3 regions of the Pseudomonas sp. CAU 1711 genome follow, and region 2 is predicted to be linked to each of the others. Evidence: predicted binding sites of a transcription regulator. Region 2 holds the regulator's gene; each other region holds the start of a gene.

Region 1 (7,340 bases), 120 kb from region 2:
TCTGTTGCCGTGGCCTGTGAACAGTTGATGGCTGAACCTGACCTTGGAGTCACGTGCTGTCGTAAAAACATAGAAATATGTCGCATGTTGCCGATTTTAAGGGGGTTATGCCCAGCAGCACGGGGCTTCGGGAACACCTCGGCCTGTGGCATATCCTAAATGTGAGAGGTTCACCTACACAGGAGTGTTCTCATGGGATCTACCCTCGGCGGTCTGTTCGGCCTGGTCGTTCTGGCTCTGGACATCTGGGCGATAGTCAACGTGATCAAGAGCGGCGCGGAAACCGGGATCAAGGTGCTCTGGGTGCTGCTGATCGTCCTCCTGCCGGTGCTGGGGCTGATCGTCTGGGCCCTGGCGGGGCCGCGGGGCAACCTGCGCATCTGAGTGCGCCAGCGACGGAGGGGCTCAGGCATGAGCGATTATCTGGAAACCCTCTACGACGGTTACGGCCAGCGCCTGCGCATGGATGGGTTGCTGCGCGAGGTTTACACCGAGCACGGGCATCTGGTGATCTTCGAGAATGCCTTGATGGGGCGGGTGCTGGCGCTGGACGGTGTGATCCAGACCACCGAGGCCGATGAGTTCATCTACCATGAGATGCTCACCCATGTGCCCATCCTCGCCCACGGCGCGACCAGGCGCGTGCTGATCGTCGGTGGCGGCGACGGCGCTACGCTGCGTGAGGTGTGCAAGCACCGCGACGTGGAGGGCATCACCCTGGTGGAGATCGACGAGGTCCTGCTCGAACTGTGCAAGGAACATCTGCCCAAACACAGCTGTGGCGCCTTCGAGGATCCGCGCCTGAGCCTGGTGATAGGCGACGGCATGGACTTCGTGGCCGGCACCACGGAGAGGTTCGACGTGATCATCGTCGACTCCAGCGATCCACAGGGGCCGAGTCGGGTGCTGTTCTCCGAGGATTTCTATCGGGCCTGCCGCCGCTGCCTGGACGACAGGGGCGTGCTGGTCGCGCAGTGCGGCACGCCCTTCATGCAGCTCGCGCAGGTGCAGGATGCGGCCAACCGCCTGGATGGCCTGTTCGCCGACTGGCACTTCTATATGGCGGCGGTGCCCACTTACCTAGGCGGCGACATGGCCTTCGCCTGGGGTGCCACCGACCCCGAGTATCGCCGGCTGTCGCCGGAGCTCCTGCTGCAGCGCTTCGTCGGCAGCGGCATAGTCACCCGTTATTACAATCCGCAGGTCCACCTCGGCGCCTTTGCCCTGCCGCAGTACGTGCTGCAGGCGGCGGGCAAGTCGGGCAACGACTGAGTTCCGCGCGCCAGGCAGAGGGCCGGCCAGCGCCGGCTCGCGCATTTCTGGACGCCGGCGGCAGGCCCCGCCATGCTTGCTCTAGGTCTCCCCGAGTGAAGCGGCCATGGCGAACCTGCGCGTGTGGATACTGCTGCTGAGTGGTGCGTGGGCATCCGTCGCCACCGCCGAGGGGGAGTGGCCGCGGCTCAGGCTCTGCTACGAGGTCGGTGGCCTGCCGCCCTATACCAGTTCGCCGCCGGGTTGGCCGGCGGAGCAGCCCGGGCTGGTCATCGAGCTGATCCAGCAGGCCGCCAACCAGGCCAGACTGCGCCTGGACCTGCATCAGCAGCCGTGGAACCGCTGCGTCCTCGAAGTGCGTCAGGGCAGCAGCGACGGTACCTTCGTCGCCGTCTGGCAGGCGGATCGCGATGTCTGGGGGCGTTACCCCGGGCGCATTCCGCTGAGCGAGGCCCCGGTCGATGTCGGTCAGCGCCTGTGGCAAGTCGAGTACCTGATCATGGTGCCGCCCGACAGCAGGCTGCAGTGGGATGGCCAGCGCTTCGGTGGCGTCGTCCATGGCGTCGGCGCGCCGCTCGGCTACGCCACCAGCCAGCGCCTGCGCGAGCTGGGCGTGCTGGCCCAGGAGTCGCTGGCGCAGGCGACGGCGCTCAGGTTGGTGCTGGCGGGACGCCTGGACGGCTATGTGCTGGAGCGTGAGATTGGCCTGGCCCTGATCGACGAGATGGGGCTGCGGGGGCGGCTGGTGCCTTTGCCTCTGCCACTCATGCGCACCGACTGGTACCTGCCGCTGTCGCACCAGTTCTACGCCGCCAACCCGGAGCTCGCCGAGCGCTTCTGGCAGGCCATCGCCGAGCAGCGCGAGCGGTTGGCGGAGGAGCTGGCGGGGCGCTACCTGCGCGCGGGGCGGCCCTGAGTGGCGGAGCCCGCCGCGAGCGTTATTCGGCGACCCGTTGATGCAGTTGCTGCGACAGCAGTTCCAGACGCTCGCCCAGATCGACCAGCGATTCCTGGGCGCTGAGCAGCTCGGCGCTGGCCTGGCGCTGCCGCTCGCTGGCCTGATGCTGCGCCTTGCTGTGGTCGCGCACCTGGCTCAGCAGGTGGTGGGCCTGATCCAGCGCCTGGCTGTGCTGCAGAATCGCGTCGGAGAGGTGGGCGGTCAGCGCGGCGTTCTCGGTCAGGGCCTCGCCCACGCCGCAGACCTGCTCGGCGCCGGTGTCGACGATGCGTTCGGACTGGCCTAGCACCTTCTGCACCGTGTCGGCGGTCTGGTTGCTGCGCTGCGACAGCGAGCGCACCTCGTCGGCCACCACCGCGAAGCCACGGCCATGCTCGCCGGCCCGCGCCGCCTCGATGGCGGCGTTGAGCGCCAGCAGGTTGGTCTGCTGGGCGATGGCGCTGATCATCTGCATGGATTCGGCGATGCGCTGATTGCTCGCCTGGATCGCCTGCATGCTGTCCTGGGCTTCCTGCATGCGGCTGGCGCAGGCGTTGACCTGGCCGCTGCTGTGCTGGGTGTCACGGCTCAGCTGCTGCATGTGCGCGGTGCTGCTGGCCAGCGCCTGCAGTACCTCATGCACGGCCAGGTCGAGCCGCTGCATGGCGTCGGCCTGCTGCTGCAGGTCGCCGTCGATGCTCTGGCAGCGCAGGCGCATGCTGTCGAGGGTGTGGTACAGCTGCTGCGACAGTTGGTGCAGGTCGCCGGCGCCCTGGCGCACCTCGTCCAGCAGGCCGGCCAACTGCTGGCTGCCGGCCGTGGCGGCCTTACCGACCCGGCGGGCTTCCTCCAGGTGCTGCTGGGCATCGCTCAGGGCCTGCTGGCGTACGCGCGAGCTGTACCACTGGGCCAGCCACATGGTGAGCACCGGCAGCAGGTAACCCGAATACTCGTTGAGCATGGCGTCGCGCGGGCTCAGCTCGAACTGGGGCAGGGCGGCGCCGGAGCGCTCCAGGCGGATCAGCCAGAACACGAACAGCAGCTGCAGCAGGGCCCAGAAGGCGGCGCTGCGCCCGCCCACCAGCAGATAGGCGAAGCCGATCACCACCAGGGGCCAGAAGATGTGCGCCGAGTGCAGGCCGCCCAACTGGTAGTTGAGGATCATCGCGTAGCTGCTGATCAGCGCCATGGCCAGGTTGGCCACGCCGCGCACCGGCAGCCAGGCCTGGCGCAGGGCCAGCAGGGCCAGGGGCATGCCGCCGATCAGCAGGAACGAGCCATGCACCAGGGCGTCGTTGCCCAGGCGCCCCCATTTGATGCCGCTGTACAGGCCTATGGCGATGCCGCACAGGCCGAAGAAGGACAGCATGCGGCAGAGCAGCTGGTCGTCGGGGCTCTGCTCGGTTTGCGGCATGAAGCTAGCTAACAGCCCTGTTTGCATGGGATGGGCTCCGTTCGGGGGCGGTTGCCGAATGTTTCGGCGGGGTGGATGCGGACTTGAATGCTGGCAAAAGGCCTTTGGCTAGATTACCCAGTCAAATAGCCGGCGACGACTGCCTGACGACGAGTAGCAGGCAAAGGCCGCGAGCATGACCGATTTGCCCTGCAGGCCGGCGCGCCAGGCCCTGCGCAGACGATACCCGTGACGGCCCGCGCGGCTCGGCGCGGATGCATTTTGCCCTGTGCTCCGCTAGGATTAGCCCCTTACGCCTCCTCAGACGCGACGGTTTTTCATGAGTTATCAGGTTCTTGCACGCAAATGGCGCCCGCGCAGCTTCCGCGAGATGGTCGGCCAGACCCATGTGCTCAAGGCCCTGATCAATGCGCTGGACAGCCAGCGCCTGCACCACGCCTACCTGTTCACCGGCACCCGTGGCGTGGGCAAGACCACGATCGCGCGGATCATCGCCAAGTGCCTGAACTGCGAGACCGGCATCAGCGCCAGCCCCTGCGGGCAGTGCTCGGTGTGCCGGGAGATCGACGAGGGCCGCTTCGTCGACCTGATCGAGGTGGACGCGGCGAGCCGCACCAAGGTCGAGGATACCCGCGAGCTGCTGGAGAACGTGCAGTACGCGCCGACCCGCGGGCGCTACAAGGTCTACCTGATCGACGAAGTGCATATGCTCTCCACGCACTCGTTCAATGCCCTGCTCAAGACCCTCGAAGAGCCGCCGCCCCACGTCAAGTTCCTGCTCGCCACCACCGACCCGCAGAAGCTGCCGGTCACCATCCTCTCGCGCTGCCTGCAGTTTTCGCTGAAGAACATGCCGCCGGAGCGGGTGGTCGAGCATCTGACCCATGTGCTCACGGCCGAGAGCGTGCCTTTCGAGGAAGACGCCCTGTGGCTGCTAGGCCGCGCCGCCGACGGCTCGATGCGCGACGCCATGAGCCTGACCGACCAGGCCATCGCCTTCGGCGAGGGCAAGGTGCTGGCCGCCGACGTGCGCGCCATGCTCGGCACCCTCGACCATGGCCAGGTCTACGGCGTATTGCACGCCCTGCTGGAGGGCGATGCCCGCGAGCTGCTGGAAGCCGTGCGCCGGCTGGCCGAGCAGGGCCCGGACTGGAACGGCGTGCTGGCCGAGATGCTCAACGTGCTGCACCGGGTGGCCATCGCCCAGGCCCTGCCGGAGGCGGTGGACAACGGCCAGGGCGACCGCGACAAGGTGCTGGCCCTGGCCCAGGCGTTGCCGGCCGAGGACGTGCAGTTCTACTACCAGATGGGCCTGATCGGCCGCCGCGACCTGCCGCTGGCGCCGGACCCGCGCGGCGGCTTCGAGATGGTGCTGCTGCGCATGCTGGCGTTCCGCCCGGCCGATGCCGAAGGCGCCACGCCGAGGTCACCTTTAAAGGATCTGGGGATCAGCCAGGCCACCGCTGATCCCGCCAAGACCCCGGTGGCCGGTGTGGCCCCCGTTGCCGCGCCGGCCGCTATCGTTGCTCCGGTTGCTCCGGTTGCTCCGGTTGCTCCGGTTGCTCCGGTTGCTCCGGCCATTGCGCCGCCTGCGCCAGCCCCCGAACCTGTCGCGGCTCCGGCTCCGGCTCCGGCTCCGGCTCCGGCTCCGGCTCCGGCGGTCGCCGCGCCCAGCGAGCCTGAGGCGGCCGTCGCCGAGTCCGTAACTGCCGCCATGCCGCCAGCCGCTGCCGTGGTCGAGGCTGCCGAGCCTGTCGCCAGGGTCGATCTGCCCTGGGAAGAGCCCGCACCCGAGCAGCCGGTGCAGGTGGCCGAACCCGCCGAGCAATCCGTGGTGGAGCCGGCCCCCGAGCCCGCTGCTATGGAGCCGGCCCCGGCCGCACAGCCTGCGACTCCGGCCGAGGAGGGCGATGACGACGAGCCGCCGCCCGGCGACTATGACTACTACGAGGCCGATGCCGACGGCCTCGACTACGATTTCGACGCCCCGGCCGAGGCGCAGGGGCAACAGCCGGAACCGCTGCCGGCGGCGCGGCCGGCCACCGGCCTGGCCGCCGAGTGGCTGGACCTGTTCCCACGCCTGGGGCTGTCCGGCATGACCGGCAGCATCGGCGCCAACTGCACTCTGATCGAGGCCGACGGCGACGACTGGCTGCTGCATCTGGACCCGGCACACAGTGCGCTGTTCAATGCCACCCAGCAGCGCCGCCTCAACGAGGCGCTCAACCAGCACCTGGGGCGTAATCTGAAACTGCGCATCGAGTTGCAGCGGCCGCAGCAGGAAACCCCGGCCCAGGCCGCTTCGCGCAAGCGCGCCGAGCGCCAGCGCCAGGCCGAACGGTCGATCCACGACGACCCGCTGGTGCAGCAGATGATTCAACAGTTCGGCGCCACAGTCCGCGCCGACTCCATCGAACCCCTGACTCCCTGAGTCACATAGCTGAGGAACACCACCATGATGAAAGGCGGCATGGCGGGCCTGATGAAGCAGGCCCAGCAGATGCAGGAAAAGATGCAGAAGATGCAGGAAGAGCTGGCCAACGCCGAAGTCACCGGCCAGTCCGGTGCCGGCCTGGTGAGCGTGGTGATGACCGGTCGCCACGACGTCAAGCGCATCACCCTGGACGACAGCCTGATGCAGGAAGACAAGGAAGTGCTGGAAGACCTGATCGCCGCGGCGGTCAACGATGCCGTGCGCAAGGTCGAGCAGAACAGCCAGGAAAAGATGGCCGGCATGACCGCGGGCATGCAGCTTCCCCCCGGCTTCAAAATGCCCTTCTGATAAACGTGCCGCCCAGCCACTGCGCATAGCTGTGTTGCAAGCCGGCCCGGGCATCCTCATTTACGGCCAGTAAACTCCGGTGCCCGTGCCGTCTTGCGCCTTGCTCTGCACAGCGTCTGAACGGCACTTCCACCGCAGTGGCTTCGGAAAAGCCAGCATTCGGTAGTCCCCATGAGCTTCAGCCCGCTGATTCGCCACCTGATCGATTCGCTGCGCATCCTCCCCGGCGTGGGGCAGAAGACCGCGCAGCGCATGGCCCTGCAGCTGCTGGAGCGCGACCGCAGTGGCGGCATGCGCCTGTCGCAGGCGCTGGCGGCGGCGATGGAGGGGGTGGGGCACTGCAAGCGCTGCCGCACCCTGAGCGAGGACGAGCTGTGCCCGCAGTGCAGCGATCCGCGCCGCGACGACTCGCTGCTGTGCGTGGTGGAGGGGCCGCTGGACGTGTTCGCGGTGGAGCAGACCGGCTATCGCGGCCGCTACTTCGTGCTCAAGGGCCATCTCTCGCCGCTGGACGGCCTGGGCCCGGAGGCCATCGGCATTCCCGAGCTGCTGGCACATATCGGCGCCAGCCAGTTCGGCGAAGTGATACTGGCCACCAACCCGACGGTGGAGGGCGAGGCCACCGCCCACTACATCGCGCAGATGCTGGCGGGCAAGAACATCCTGCTGTCGCGTATCGCCCACGGCGTGCCGCTGGGCGGCGAGCTGGAACTGGTCGACGGCGGCACCCTGGCCCACGCCCTGGCCGGGCGCCGGCCTATCTCCGGCTGAGTCAGCCCTGCGCCAGCGCCCGCAGCGCGGCGTCATCCATCTCGTAGGCGATCCACTTGCGCACCGGTCGGCCACCCAGGCGCCGGTAGAAGGCTTCCGCGCGGCTATTGCCGACCAGCACATCCCAGTGCAGGCGTCCGCCGCCTCGCTCCAGCGCCCATTGC
Region 2 (7,340 bases):
CCCACACCTGGCTGCCGCCCTGCTTGAGCAGGCGCGCGCCCTCGCGGCCGTCGGCGCCCATGCCGGTGAGCACCACAGCCAGCACCTTGTCGCCGTACGACTTGGCCGCCGAGCCGAAGGTGATGTCGACGCAGGGCTTGTAGTTCAGGCGCTCGTCGCCGGGCAGTATCTTCACCGCGCCGCGCCCGTCGACCATCATCTGCTTGCCGCCGGGCGCCAGCAGGGCCAGGCCGGGGCGCAGCAGATCACCGTCCTCGGCCTCCTTGACGGTAATCCGGCACAGCTTGTCCAGGCGCTCGGCGAAGGCCTTGGTGAAGGCCGCCGGCATATGCTGGATCAGCACTATGGGTGCAGGAAAATTGGCCGGCAGCTGGGTCAACACCCGCTGCAACGCCACCGGCCCACCGGTGGAGGTGCCGATGGCCACCAACCGGTAGGCCTTACGCTTTGGGGCGCCACCACTGGCGGCGGGCGCCGGGCTCGGACGAGCGACCGGCGCCGGAGCGGCGCTGCGCGCTGGCGTCGAGCTGGCGGCCGGTGCGCTGGACGCCGCCGGGCTGGGCGCCGCCGGACTGAAGGTGCTGTAGCGCCTGTTGCTGCGGGCGATGGTGTGGACCTTCTCGCACAGCAGCGCCTTGACCTTCTCGGGGTTGCGCGAGATGTCCTCGAAGTTCTTCGGCAGGTAATCCACCGCGCCGGCGTCCAGCGCGTCCAGGGTGACGCGGGCGCCCTCGTGGGTCAGCGAGGAGAACATCAGCACCGGGGTCGGACAGCGCTGCATGATGTTCCGCACCGCCGTGATGCCGTCCATCATCGGCATCTCGTAGTCCATGGTGATCACGTCCGGCTTCAGCGCCAGGGCCTGATCGATGGCCTCACGGCCGTTGGTGGCGGTTCCCACCACTTTGATCTCGGGATCGGAAGAGAGGATTTCCGAGACCCGGCGGCGGAAGAAGCCGGAATCATCCACCACCAGGACCTTGACTGCCATAAACACTCCAGAGCGACCGGACATGCCGGCCGCGATCAATCAGCCACGACGCGCATAACGCTTGAGCATGCTCGGCACATCGAGAATAAGAGCGATGCGCCCATCGCCGGTAATGGTAGCGCCGGACATGCCGGGCGTACCCTGCAACATCTTGCCGAGTGGCTTGATCACCACCTCCTCCTGCCCTACCAGCTGGTCGACCACGAAGCCGATGCGCTGGCTGCCGACCGTGAGGATCACCACATGGCCCTCGCGCTGGTCCTCCTGGAAGGCCTGCGGCACCAGCCAGCGCTTGAGGTAGAACAGCGGCAGGGCCTTGTCGCGCACTATCACCACCTCCTGGCCGTCGACCACATTGGTGCGCGACAGGTCGAGGTGGAAGATTTCGTTGACGTTGACCAGCGGGAAGGCGAAGGCCTGGTTGCCCAGCATCACCATCAGGGTCGGCATGATCGCCAGGGTCAGCGGCACCTTGATGACGATGCGCGAACCCTGGCCCTTCTGCGAGAACACGTTGACCGTGCCGTTGAGCTGGGAAATCTTGGTCTTCACCACATCCATGCCGACGCCGCGGCCGGACACATCGGAAATCTCGGTCTTGGTCGAGAAGCCCGGGGCGAAGATCAGGTTGTAGCACTCCAGTTCGCTCAGACGCTCGGCCGCATCCTTGTCCAGCAGGCCTTTCTCCACCGCCTTGGCGCGCAGCACGTCGGCATCCATGCCCTTGCCGTCGTCGGTGATCATCAGCAGGATGTGATCGCCCTCCTGCTCGGCGGACAGCACCACTCGACCGGTGCGCGGCTTGCCGGAGGCCTCGCGATCCTCCGGGGTCTCCACACCATGGTCGACGGCGTTGCGCACCAGATGCACCAGCGGATCGGCCAGGGCCTCGACCAGGTTCTTGTCGAGATCGGTCTCTTCGCCGACCAGCTCCAGGTTGATTTCCTTCTTCAGGTTGCGCGCCAGGTCGCGCACCAGACGCGGGAAGCGGCCGAAGACCTTCTTGATCGGCTGCATGCGGGTCTTCATCACCGCGGTCTGCAGGTCGGCGGTGACCACGTCGAGGTTGGACACGGCCTTGGCCATGGCCTCGTCTTCGCTGTTCAGCCCCAGGCGCACCAGGCGGTTACGCACCAGTACCAGCTCGCCGACCATGTTCATGATCTCGTCCAGGCGCGCGGTGTCGACCCGCACCGTGGTTTCCACTTCGCTGGCGCCACCGCCTGCGGCAGCCGGCGCGGCGGCCGCTGCAGGCGCCTTCGCCGGCTCCGGCTTGGCGACCGGCTTGGCCGGCTCGGCCTTCTTCGCCTCGGGCTTCTTGGCCGGCGCGGCGGCCGCAGGCTTGGGTGCGGCCGCAGGTTTGGCGACAGGGGCCGGCTCTTCGGCCGGGCCAGTGAACTTGCCCTTGCCGTGCAACTGGTCCAGCAGCGCCTCGAACTCGTCGTCGGTGATCTCGTCACCACCGCCCGCCGCAGCGGCGGGTGCGGCCACAGGTTTGGCGACAGGGGCCGGCTCTTCGGCCGGGCCAGTGAACTTGCCCTTGCCGTGCAACTGGTCCAGCAGCGCCTCGAACTCGTCGTCGGTGATCTCGTCGCCACCGCCCGCCGCAGCGGCGGGTGCGGCCGCAGGCTTGGCCGCCGGCGCCGGCTCCTCGGCCGGGCCGCTGAACTTGCCCTTGCCGTGCAGCTGATCCAGCAGCGCCTCGAACTCGTCGTCGGTGATATCGTCGCCGCCACCCGCGGGGGCTGGCGCCTCGGCCGCGGGCTGCTCGCCTATGGCATTCAGCAACTGCTCGAACTCGCTGTCGGTGATATCGCCGGAGGCCGGGTCTTCGGGTTCCGGCTCAGGCTCGGGCTCTGGCTCGGCCGCGACAACGGCAGCCGCTTCATCGGCACTCTCCGGCTCGGCCAGACGCGACAGCGCGGCCAGCAGCGCGGGCGAGGCCGGCGTCGGCTCGGTACGCTCGCGCACCTGGCCGAACATCTCGTTGACCGCGTCCAGGGCCTGCAACACCACGTCCATCAGCTCGGGAGTGACGTGCCGCTCGCCCTTGCGCAGGATGTCGAAGACGTTTTCCGCGATATGGCAGCACTCCACCAGCTCGTTGAGCTGGAGGAAACCCGCGCCGCCCTTGACGGTATGGAAGCCGCGGAAGATGGCGTTGAGCAGGTCCATGTCTTCCGGCCGGCTTTCCAGCTCGACCAGTTGCTCGGACAGCTGTTCGAGAATTTCGCCGGCCTCTACCAGGAAGTCCTGGAGGATTTCTTCATCGGCGTCGAAGCTCATCGGTGCGCTCCAGAGGCTCTGTTAGAGCCCTAAAATCCAAGGCTGGACAGCAGATCGTCGACATCGTCCTGACTGGCAGCGACGTCTTCACGCTTATCGGCATGTATCTGCGGACCTTCACCTTTGGAAGGCTCTTTTTGTTGTAGCTGCTCGGCGCGAAGCGCCTCCATGTCGTGCTCGATACCGGCGAAGCGGTCGACATGACTGGCCATCAGCATCAGCTTGAGCAGATCGCGCTCGACCTCGGTGACCAACTGGGTCACGCGCTTGATCACCTGTCCGGTCAGATCCTGGAAGTCCTGCGCCAGCAGGATGTCGTTCAAGTGGCCGGAGAGCTTCTGACTGTCGCGCTCGCTGCGGGCGAGGAACAGTTCGATGCGCTTGGCCAGATCGCGAAAGGCGTCGGCGTCCATCTCGCGACGCATGAACCTGCCCCAATCGCTGGCCAGGCTCTTGGCCTCGTCGCCCAGGTCGTTGACCAGCGGCGCGCTCTGCTCGACCAGGTCCATAGTGCGATTGGCCGCCTTCTCGGTCATCTGCACCACGTAGGACAGCCGCTCGGTGGCGTCGGTGATCTGCGAGATCTCCTGCGCATGCGGATTGCGCGGGTCGATCTGGAAATTGACTATCGCGTTGTGCAGCTCGCGGGTGAGCTTGCCGATCTCCTGATACAAACCATTATCACGAGCCTTGTTCAGCTCATGTATCAGGCCCACGGCTTCGCCGAAACGCCCCTTCTCCAGACTCTCGACCAACTGGGTGGCGTGCTGTTTCAGGGTCGACTCGAGTTCGCCCAGGTGTGAATCGTCGTGTGCCATAGCGCCCTCGCGGCGTACATCAGCCGTTAACCCGTTCGAAGATCTTCTCGATCTTCTCCTTCAGCACCTGGGCCGTGAACGGCTTGACCACATAGCCGTTCACCCCGGCCTGGGCCGCTTCGATGATCTGCTCGCGCTTGGCCTCGGCGGTGACCATCAGCACCGGCAGAGTCTTCAGGCGCTCGTCCGCGCGTACCGCGCGCAGCAGATCGATGCCGGTCATGCCGGGCATGTTCCAGTCGGTCACCAGAAAGTCGAAGCTGCCGCTCTGCAACATGGGCAGCGCGGTGTTGCCGTCGTCGGCCTCTGCGGTGTTGGTGAACCCCAGATCGCGCAGGAGGTTCTTGATGATCCGTCGCATCGTCGAGAAATCGTCAACGATGAGGATTTTCATGTTCTTGTCCAAGTCGACCTCCGTACAGTCCTAAACGCCGCCGGTGGCCCGGCGGCGCCGCAAATCATGAAACCGGCTCCGCGTCAGCTGGCCCGCCACTCGCTCAACCGTGCCCGCAAACGTGCGGCGCACTGACTGTGCAACTGGCTGACCCGGGACTCGCTGACCCCCAGAACCTCGCCGATTTCCTTCAGATTCAGTTCTTCATCGTAGTAAAGCGACAGCACCAGCCGTTCACGCTCCGGCAGATTGGCGATGGCCTCGGCCAGCGCCGACTGGAAGCGTTCGTCCACCAGCCCGTGCAGAGGGCCGGAATGGCTGCTGCTGTCCTCCTGCAGACCGCCATGCTCGCCGTCCTGCATCAGGTCGTCGAAGCTGAACAGGCGGCTGCCCAAAGTGTCGCCAAGAATGCCGTAGTAATCCTCGAGACTCAATTGGAGTTCGGCCGCAACCTCTTGATCTTTAGCATCTCTTCCGGTGCGCGCCTCGATAACGCGGATGGCGTCGCTGACCATCCGGGTGTTGCGATGCACCGAACGCGGCGCCCAATCGCCCTTGCGCACTTCGTCGAGCATGGCGCCACGGATGCGGATACCGGCATAGGTCTCGAAACTGGCGCCCTTGCTGCCATCGTATTTCTTGGCCGCCTCCAGCAGGCCGATCATGCCGGCCTGCATCAGATCGTCGACTTGCACGCTGGCGGGCAGACGGGCCAGCAGGTGATAGGCGATGCGCTTGACCAGCGGCGCATAACGCTCGATCAGCTGATGCTGGGAATCCTGCGCCTGCGCCTTGTTGTACATGCGAAGTCCACTGGCTGCTGTCATACGGCCGACCCCGCGACCGGCTGCTGCACCAGGCGCTCGACGAAGAACTCCAGATGGCCGCGCGGGTTGGCCGGAAGCGGCCAGCTGTCGACTTTCTGGGCGATCGCCTTGAACGCCAGTGCGCATTTCGAGCGCGGGAAGGCTTCGTACACCGCGCGTTGTTTCTGCACGGCCTTGCGGACGGACTCGTCGTAGGGAACTGCGCCTACATACTGCAAAGCCACATCGAGGAAACGGTCGGTTACTTTGGTCAGTTTAGCAAAGAGGTTGCGCCCTTCCTGCGGGCTGTGGGCCATGTTGGCCAGCACGCGGAAGCGGCTCAGGCCGAAGTCGCGGTTGAGCAGTTTGATCAGCGCGTAGGCGTCGGTGATCGAGGTCGGCTCGTCGCAGACCACCACCAGCACCTCCTGGGCGGCGCGCACGAAGCTGACCACGCCGTCGCCGATGCCGGCGGCGGTGTCGATCACCAGCACGTCGAGGTTGTCGCTGATGTCGCTGAAGGCCTGGATCAGGCCGGCATGTTGCACCGGCGACAACTGCACCATGCTCTGGGTGCCGGATGCAGCAGGCACGATGCGGATGCCGCCGGGCCCCTGGATCAGCACATCCTTGAGGTCGCACTCGCCGTTGATCACGTCGGCCAGGGTGCGTTTGGGGCTGAGGCCGAGCAGCACGTCGACGTTGGCCAGACCCAGGTCGGCGTCCATCAGCATGACCCGCCGACCGAGGTCGGCCAGGGCCAGCGACAGATTCACCGACACGTTGGTCTTGCCGACGCCGCCCTTGCCGCCAGTCACCGCGATCACCTGTACGGGATGCATACTACCCATGTTCTTCTCTTACCTTGTCTTGCCTGGTCTGGGCTGGTCGGGCAACTACACCGACCCTTTCCTACACACTAGAACGCCTTGTCCGCCGGCGCCTGCCCTAGCCCGCGCGACGCGGGTGATAGAGATCGGCAAAGAGGTCGGCCATGGCCTCCTCGCAGGGGTCCTCGGCGACCTGCAGACTCACCGCGCGGCTCACCAGCTGATGGCTGCGCGGCACCTGCAGATCGTCCGGAATCTTCGGCCCATCCGCCAGATAGGCTACCGGGAGATGCTGGCTGATAGCCAGCCCCAGCACCTCGCCCAGATTGGCCGCCTCGTCCACCTTGCTCAGGATGCACCCGGCCAGGCCGCAGCGCTTGTAACTGTGATAGGCGGCCTTGAGTACCTGGGCCTGGCTGGTGGCGGCCAGCACCAGATAGCTCTTGGCCTTGATGCCGCGGGCGGCCAGGCTGTCCAGCTGCAGGCGCAGGGCCGGGTCGTTGCCCGGCAGGCCGGCGGTGTCGACCAGCACCACGCGCTTGCGCGCCAGCGGTGCCAGGGCCTGGGCCAGCGACTGGCCCGGCTCGACCTGGGTCACCGGCACGTTGAGGATGCGGCCGAGAGTCTTGATCTGCTCCTGGGCGCCGATGCGGAAGCTGTCCATGCTGACCAGGGCGATGCTCTGCGCGCCGTACTTCAGCACATAGCGCGCGGCCAGCTTGGCCAGGGTGGTGGTCTTGCCCATGCCGGCCGGGCCGACCAGGGCGATCACCCCGCCCTCCTCCAGCGGCTCGACGGCCGGGGTCTTGATCGCATGTGCCAGGTGCGCCAGCAGCAGGCGCCAGGCCTGCTTGGCATCGGCGACCTTGGCTACCCGCTCCAACAGCGCCTTGGACAGTTCGGCGGGCAGGCCCATGCGCTGCAGGCGGCGCCACAGGCTGGCCTGCTGCGGCTTGCGATTCTGCAGCTGGCCCCAGGCGATCGAGCCCAGCTGCACTTCGATCAACTCGCGCAGGCCGTGCAGTTCGAAACGCATGGCGTCCAGGGCACGCTGGTCCACCGCCGCGGCGGCCGGCTTGGCCTGCGGCTGCGGGGCAGCGACCGGACGCTGCAGCTTGACCGCGGTGGCCGGCAGCTCCGGTGCGATCAGCGATTCGTTGGCGAACAGCTGGCGATTCTTGCCCTGGTCGGCCACGGCGCGAATGGCCAGTTCGG
Region 3 (7,340 bases), on a different contig from region 2:
CAGCTGCTCGCGCTCGGCCTCGAAACGCTCGCCATAGGCCCAGCCGCGCACCACGGCGATGCGCAGGCCGCGCAGCTGTGCATAGTCGCCTCGCCAGTGCAGTTTGCGCTCGCGCAGTGCGTAGAACAGGATGCGATCCTCGTAGAAGGGCGCGGCGGCGAAGGCGAAGCGCGCCTCGCGCTCGGCGGTGCGGTAGGGGCCGACCAGGATATCCGCCTGTCCCGACTCGACCATCAACTGGGCGCGGGCCCAGGGATGGAGTTCAAAACGCAGCCCGCCGCCCAGCTCCTCGGCCAGCTGGCGCAGTATCGCCGGCCCCAGGCCGACGAACTCGCCGGCCTCGCTCTGCTCGTAGACCCTCGGGAAGTGGGTGCCCACCACCACCCAGTCGCGCGCCGCCGCGCCGTCGCCCAGCAGCCATAGAGCACCGACCAGCAGCAGGCGCAGCAGACTCCGTTGACGACTCCGGACGATAGGGCTCTCCTCGATTCAGGCGGCGATCGGTGCCTCGTCACCCAGCAGATAGGCATCGAAGCCTAGCTGGTTGAGCAGGTGTACCGCCAGTTCGCTGCGAATGCCGCCCTCCGGGGTCACCACATAGCAGGTCGCGCGATCCAGGCTGTCGGCATGGGTGCGCAGATTGGCCACCGGCAGGTTGAGGCTCTCCGGCAGATGGCCGAGGCGGTATTCCGCGGCCAGGCGCACGTCCAGCAGCAGATGCTTGCGCTGCCCCTGCAGCGCCAGCTGCCGCAGATCCTGCGGGCTGATGCGCGGGATCAGGGTCGGCCGCACCAGCTCGACGAAGTCGTCGCGATGCAGGCGCGCCAGCTCGCCGTCCTCCTCCATGATCACGCTGGCCGAGCGCACCGCGCCGCTGACCAGGGCCTCCTCGCCGAAGAAGTCGCCGCTCTCCAGCACCAGCGCCGGCTGCTCGCGATAGGCCGCCGGCAGGCTGACCCGGGCCCGCCCGTGCTTGAGCACATAGAAGTGCTCGCCCGGCTCACCGTAGCGCACCACCTCCTCGCCGGCCCGCACCTCGACGTACTCGAAGCGCGCCAGCAGGGCGTGCAGGTGCGACGGCGGCAGGCGGCCGAACAGTGGCGTGGCCAGCAGTCGCGCCAGCCAGTCGTCCTCGTCCACCTCCTCGACCATGCCGTCGCCCAGGCTGCTGACCTGATAGGCCGCCTCCTGGCTCCAGCCGAGCAGGCGCTCGAGCAGCTGATGCTCGACGGCGAACAGCTGCACGTCGCTGACCGCGCGTACCGTGGCGGGATTGCTCTGCCCGGGATTGAGCGGCAGATGAGCCTCGGGCGAGCCACCCTCGATCTGCTGCTTGCCGGCCCCGCCATCCACGCTGACCTTGCCCGCCAGCAGATAGTACTGGGCCAGCGAGCGCTCGCCCTTCTGCAGCAACAGGGTGCCCGCCGGCCGCTGCAGGTAGTTCAGGCTGGCATGCAGCTGCTGACGGTAATGCGGGGTGAGGAAGTCCATCGGACTGAAGCTGGCGAGCTGCTCGGGACTGAGCGTGATGCGGCTCATGGTGAACCTCCGCGGGACGACGCGGCCTTGCCTGGAAAAATGTTCCTTTGCCTGGGCATGCCTTAACCATAGCGCTTTGCCATCCGCCCGCCATGGGCGCCGGTCGGATGGTCATCCCGGCCGAGTTGCGCACAGAGTACGGGGATGACTCTGTGGATAAGGCCGGGAAGAATGGCTAAAGCCCAGGCCCGACGCGGGCCGCCGAGGAGCGCTCAGTTATTGCTCAATACGGCGGAAAAATATCTTCCTGCTCAATGAGTTGCACACAGCATCTGGGGATGAAGCTGTGCATAAGGCCGGGAACAACGGCCACGGCCCAGATACCGCGCGGGCTCGCCCCCTTTGCTCAATTCGCGACCAGCCGCGCGGGGGAAGAACGCCGCGCGGCAGACGAGTTGCCCACAGGCCCCGTGGATTAGTCTGTGCATAAGCTCGGGAAGAGTGGCCGAAACCCGGGCGGTACGGGGGCCGCAGGCCTCCGCTCAGGCTTTGCACAGCGCGCCATGGGGGGGGAATTGCCCACAGAAGGCGGGGATGAAGCTGTGCATAACAGCGGGACAAATGCCTGCGGCCCAGGCGCGGCGCGCCTTCGCGCGCTCTGCTCAGCGATTGCCCAGCCCGTTCAGGCCTGCCCCGACAGCTCGCGCCAGGTGAGGTACAGGCGCAGGTCGAACTCCAGCTGGTGGTAATCCGCCAGCATGTGCCGGCACAGCTGGTAGAAGGCCTTGTTGTGCTCGGCCTCCTTCAGGTGCGCCAGCTCGTGCACCACTATCATGTTGAGGAACTCCGGTGCCGCCTCCTTGAACAGCGCGGCCACGCGGATCTCCTTCTTCGCCTTGAGCCGGCCGCCCTGCACCCGCGAGATCGCCGTGTGCAGCCCCAGCGCCCGGTGGGTCAGGTCCAGGCGGTTGTCGTACAGCACCTTGTCGATGGCCGGCGCGCTGCGCAGGTACTGCTGCTTGAGGTCGATGGCGTAGCCGTACAGGGCCTTGTCGCTCTGCACCTGATGGCGACCCGGGTAGCGTTTGGCCAGGTAAACACCCAGGCGATCCTCGGCAATCATCTGCGTCACCTGCTGCTGCAGGTGCGGCGGGTAGCCCTGGAGGTATTTGAAGGGAGTGGCCATGAACTGACGCCGCGTGAATGAAGCGCCAGTGTAACCGCCGACGGGCGCCTTCCGGCAGCCGTCGGCGGCGAACGGTCAGCGCACCTTGAAGCGGTTGACCAGTTCCACCAGGCGACGGTTGGAGGCCAGCAGCGCATCGGTGCTCTTGTCCGCCTGCTGGCCGCTGCCGACCAACTCGTCGACCATGTGGCGGATGGCGACCATGTTCTGGTTGATCTCCTCGGTCACCGCGCTCTGCTGCTCGGCGGCGGTGGCGATCTGCGCGCTGAGATCGTGAATGCGGCCGACCGCCGAGGCCATGTCGTCGAGGCCGACATTGACCCGCGCGGTGCGGTCGGCGGTGGCCTGGCAGCTGGCCTTGGTCTGCTCCATGGCCTGCACGGCGGAGCCGACGCCCTGCTGCAGCTTGGCCAGCATCTCGTTGATCTCCGAGGTACTCTGCTGGGTTCGCCCGGCCAGGGCGCGCACCTCGTCGGCCACCACGGCGAAGCCGCGGCCCTGCTCGCCGGCGCGCGCCGCCTCGATGGCGGCGTTGAGCGCCAGCAGGTTGGTCTGCCCGGCGATCTCGCCGATCACCCCGAGCACGTCGTTGATGCGCTGGGCATCCTGCTGCATGGCCAGCACCCGCGCCATGGAGCTCTCCACCTCGTCGACCAGGGCCAGCACGCTGGCCGAGGCCTCGGCCACCACCTGCCTGGACTGCTCGGCGTTGTCGTTGGCGTTGCGGGTGAAGCTGGCCGTCTCGGTGGCGCTCTGCGCCACGGTGTCGGCGGTCGAGCTCAGCTCGGTGATGGCGGTCACCGCCTGGTCGGTCTCGCTGGCGTGGCGGGTCAGCACCTCGTTGCTGTGGCGCGACTGCTGCTGCAGCTGGGCCAGCTCCTCGGCGATCACCGCCGAGGCCTGGGTGACGTCGGCGATCATGTTCTGCAGGTAGGCGATGAAGCGGTTGACCGACTCGCCCACCGCGTCCATCTCGTCCTCGCCCTTGAGGGCGATGCGCCGGGTCAGGTCGGCATCGCCGGCCGACAGCGAATCGATATTGCTGCGCAGCACATGCAGGCGCTGCATCAGCTGGCGCAGGGCGAACAGCATCATGAGCAGCAGCAGTACCACCATGGGCACCTGGATCAGGGCCAGGGTCTTGAGCACGTCGGAGCTGTTCACGGCCAGCAGGCGGCTCGGCAGCGCGGCGGCCAGCAGCCAGGGCGTGCCCTCGATGGGCTGCAGGTAGAAGGTCCAGTCCTCGCCCTCGGCGCTGCGGTACTCCTGCTTGAACAGGGCCTCGCGGCCGATCTTGCCGAGACCGGCCTGGATCTCGCCGACGAAGGCCGATTGGCGGGCCAGGTCGGCGACGTTCCTCAGCACTATCTCGCCGCCGATGCGCGCCTGGTTGCTGAGAATCTTGCCGTCCGGCTCGACTATCATCACCTCGCCCTGGATCTCCTTCTCCTTCTCGGCCACCAGCTTGTTGAAGAAGCCCAGGGTCACGTCGATGGTGGACACGCCGTAAGGCGCGCCATCCTTGACGATGGCCATGGCGCAGTTGGTGCGCGGCTGGGCGCTGGCGTCGTCCTTGTAGGCGGCGGCCCAGGCGCACTTGCCGGGCGGCGCCTGCATGCCGGCGCGGTGCCAGGGCTGCTCGTAGTAGTTGAGCGACTCGGCGGAGTTCCAGTAGGTGTTCACCGTCATCCTGCCGCTGCCGTCGCGGTGGAAGAAGGTGCTGTGCTTGGCCCGCTCGGAACGCTTCTGCGGCAGCGGCCAGATGCCGCCGCCGAACACCTTGGGGTCGCCATACTGGTCGACCAGGCCGGGCACCACCAGGTCGATGCTGTCGCTGTCGAGCAGCGGCACGGTCTGGGTGATGCTGCGCGACTGCGCCTCGACCTTGGCCAGCTCGAACAGGATGGTCTCGGAGATCTTGCTGACCTTGCCCAGCACCAGCTGCTCCTCCGCTGCCTTCAGCTTGGGCGTGACGAAATGACGGATGCCCTCCTCGGTGAGCAGGAAGACCGCCGCGATGAAGGCCAGGACGATCAGGGTGTAGCGGGCCTGGATTGTTTTTATCGAGCCCATGGTTGCTCCTGTTGCTGCCGACTGCGATTCCCGCGCCACGGCTCAGGGCGGGGCAGGCCCGGGATGGGCCCCTGTTTCAGAATATCCAAGTTATCGGTAGCTGCCCGGCCGACTTGAAGCCGAGGCTGCGGATAGCGCCCTGGCGCCGCCAGGGCTACGGCGGCTCGGCACAGTCGCGCACGGCGCTGTCCAGCAGCAGGGAGCAGGGGCGGCCGGCCAGATAGCTGCGATAGACCCGCAGCAGCTGCTCGCCACTATAGCGACAGGACTGCGCCCGGCATTCGGCGGCGAACTGGAAACGTCCGTCGACCGGCGCGGCCAGCTGGATGCGCAGGGCCGGCCAATCGCCGGGCGCGGCATCGGCCGGGGTGAACAGCAGGCGCTCGCGGCGCTGCACCAGTTGCCCGCCGGCGGCGGCATAGTCGAAGACGAACAGCAGGGTGCGCGAGACCTTGGTGGTGCACTCGGCACGCGTGCCGCAGCGCTGCGGATCGACCGGCGGCGTGGCCACCGGCACAGTCGCCGGTTCGGTCGGTACCCGGTTGGCACAGCCAGCCAGCAGCAAGGCGACGGCGAGCGCCAGAATGCGTGACGCCATTTCCCCTCTCCGGATAAGCGAAAGCCCCGCGACGCGGGGCTTTCGGGTAGGGCACGGCGCCTCAGTTGACCTTGGCGGCCAGCTCGCCGCTGGCGTAGCGCTTGAACATGCCTTCCAGGGAGATCGGCTTGATCTTGGAGGCATTGCCGGCGGTGCCGAAGGCTTCGTAGCGGGCGATGCAGATGTCGCGCATGGCGTCGATGGTCTTGGCGAAGAACTTGCGCGGGTCGAACTCGCTCGGGTGCTGGGCCATGAAGCGGCGCATGGCGCCGGTGGAGGCCAGGCGCAGGTCGGTGTCGATGTTGACCTTGCGCACGCCGTGCTTGATGCCCTCGACGATCTCCTCGACCGGCACGCCGTAGGTCTCCTTGATGTCGCCGCCGAACTCGTTGATCACCTGCAGCCACTCCTGCGGCACCGAGCTGGAGCCGTGCATCACCAGGTGGGTGTTGGGGATGCGCTTGTGGATCTCCTTGATGCGCTCGATCGACAGCACGTCGCCGGTCGGCGGCTTGGTGAACTTGTAGGCGCCGTGGCTGGTGCCGATGGCGATGGCCAGGGCGTCGACCTGGGTGCGCTTGACGAAGTCGGCGGCCTCCTCCGGGTCGGTCAGCAGCTGGCTGTGGTCGAGCACGCCCTCGGCGCCAACGCCGTCCTCTTCACCGGCCATGCCGGTTTCCAGGCTGCCCAGGCAGCCCAGCTCGCCTTCCACGGACACGCCGCAGGCATGGGCGAAGGCCACGGTCTGCTGGGTCACGCGCACGTTGTAGTCATAGTCGGCCGGGGTCTTGCCGTCTTCCTTGAGCGAGCCGTCCATCATCACCGAGCTGAAACCCAGCTGGATCGAGCGCTGGCACACGTCCGGGCTGGTGCCGTGGTCCTGGTGCATGCACACCGGGATATGCGGGAACTCCTCGATGGCGGCCAGGATCAGGTGGCGCAGGAAGGGCGCGCCGGCGTACTTGCGCGCACCGGCCGAGGCCTGGACGATCACCGGCGAGTCGGTCTTGTCGGCCGCTTCCATGATCGCGCGCATCTGCTCGAGGTTGTTGACGTTGAAGGCCGGCACGCCGTAGCCGAATTCGGCGGCGTGGTCGAGCATCTGGCGCATGCTGATAAGTGCCATGATGAAGCTCCCAGTAGGGTTCGTTTAAGTGTGTAGACCAGCGGCAAGCTACAAGCTTCAAGCTGCAAGAGAGAGATCGCTCGGCGTTGCTCTTGCTTACAGCTTATAACTCGAGGCCTGTCGCTGCTTTTATGCGCGCTGTTCCAGCACTTCGACCGCCGGCAGTACCTTGCCCTCGACGAACTCGAGGAAGGCGCCACCACCGGTGGAGATATAGCCGATCTGCTCGTTCACGCCGTACTTGTCGATGGCCGCCAGGGTGTCGCCGCCGCCGGCGATGGAGAACGCCGGGCTCTCGGCGATGGCCTGGGCCAGCACCTGGGTGCCGTTGCCGAACTGGTCGAACTCGAACACGCCGACCGGGCCGTTCCACAGGATGGTCTTGGACGACTTCAGCAGCTCGGCGAACTGCGCGGCGGTCTGCGGGCCGATATCCAGGATCATGTCGTCATCGGCCACTTCGCCGATCGGCTTGACGGTGGCTTCGGCGTCTTCGGCGAAGGCCTTGGCCACCACCACGTCGACCGGCAGCGGCACGCTGACCTTGGCGGCGATGGCACGGGCGGTGTCGACCAGGTCGGCCTCGTACAGCGACTTGCCGACCTTGTGCCCGGCGGCGGCGAGGAAAGTGTTGGCGATGCCGCCGCCGACGATCAGCTGGTCGCAGATCTGGCTCAGGCTGTTGAGTACGTCGAGCTTGGTCGAGACCTTGGAGCCGGCGACGATGGCGGCCATCGGCCGCGCCGGGTTGCCCAGGGCCTTGCCCAGCGCCTCCAGCTCGGCGGCCAGCAGCGGGCCTGCGCAGGCGACCTTGGCGAACTTGGCCACGCCGTGGGTCGAGCCCTCGGCGCGGTGGGCGGTGCCGAAGGCGTCCATCA

Evidence for each region. Region 2 encodes FliA, which starts transcription of late flagellar genes. Its sites were predicted from a motif close to CTAAAGTTTNNNNNNNNNNNGCCGNTAA; they were not measured.
Region 1: a site for FliA is predicted at 3,684-3,711, ahead of AAFN46_RS14470 (methyl-accepting chemotaxis protein). Genes of this name have one in related genera too.
Region 3: a site for FliA is predicted at 4,829-4,856, ahead of AAFN46_RS06880 (methyl-accepting chemotaxis protein). Genes of this name have one in related genera too.

Annotation. Positions count from the first base shown of each region.
Region 1 is NZ_JBDQQT010000012.1:13,325-20,664, forward strand. It holds gene AAFN46_RS14455 (PLDc N-terminal domain-containing protein) at 193-384, shown strand; gene speE (polyamine aminopropyltransferase) at 412-1,272, shown strand; gene AAFN46_RS14465 (hypothetical protein) at 1,379-2,188, shown strand; gene AAFN46_RS14470 (methyl-accepting chemotaxis protein) at 2,211-3,650, opposite strand; gene dnaX (DNA polymerase III subunit gamma/tau) at 3,943-6,054, shown strand; gene AAFN46_RS14480 (YbaB/EbfC family nucleoid-associated protein) at 6,079-6,405, shown strand; gene recR (recombination mediator RecR) at 6,577-7,176, shown strand; gene AAFN46_RS14490 (GNAT family N-acetyltransferase) at 7,178-7,340, opposite strand, start outside.
Region 2 is NZ_JBDQQT010000012.1:129,926-137,265, reverse strand. It holds gene AAFN46_RS15010 (chemotaxis response regulator protein-glutamate methylesterase) at 1-991, opposite strand, end outside; gene AAFN46_RS15005 (chemotaxis protein CheA) at 1,031-3,277, opposite strand; gene AAFN46_RS15000 (protein phosphatase CheZ) at 3,307-4,095, opposite strand; gene AAFN46_RS14995 (chemotaxis response regulator CheY) at 4,115-4,489, opposite strand; gene fliA (RNA polymerase sigma factor FliA) at 4,573-5,316, opposite strand; gene fleN (flagellar synthesis regulator FleN) at 5,313-6,146, opposite strand; gene flhF (flagellar biosynthesis protein FlhF) at 6,244-7,340, opposite strand, start outside.
Region 3 is NZ_JBDQQT010000005.1:47,681-55,020, forward strand. It holds gene AAFN46_RS06865 (transporter substrate-binding domain-containing protein) at 1-378, opposite strand, end outside; gene AAFN46_RS06870 (cyclic nucleotide-binding domain-containing protein) at 490-1,539, opposite strand; gene AAFN46_RS06875 (M48 family metallopeptidase) at 2,162-2,665, opposite strand; gene AAFN46_RS06880 (methyl-accepting chemotaxis protein) at 2,741-4,738, opposite strand; gene AAFN46_RS06885 (hypothetical protein) at 4,893-5,336, opposite strand; gene fba (class II fructose-bisphosphate aldolase) at 5,398-6,462, opposite strand; gene AAFN46_RS06895 (phosphoglycerate kinase) at 6,592-7,340, opposite strand, start outside.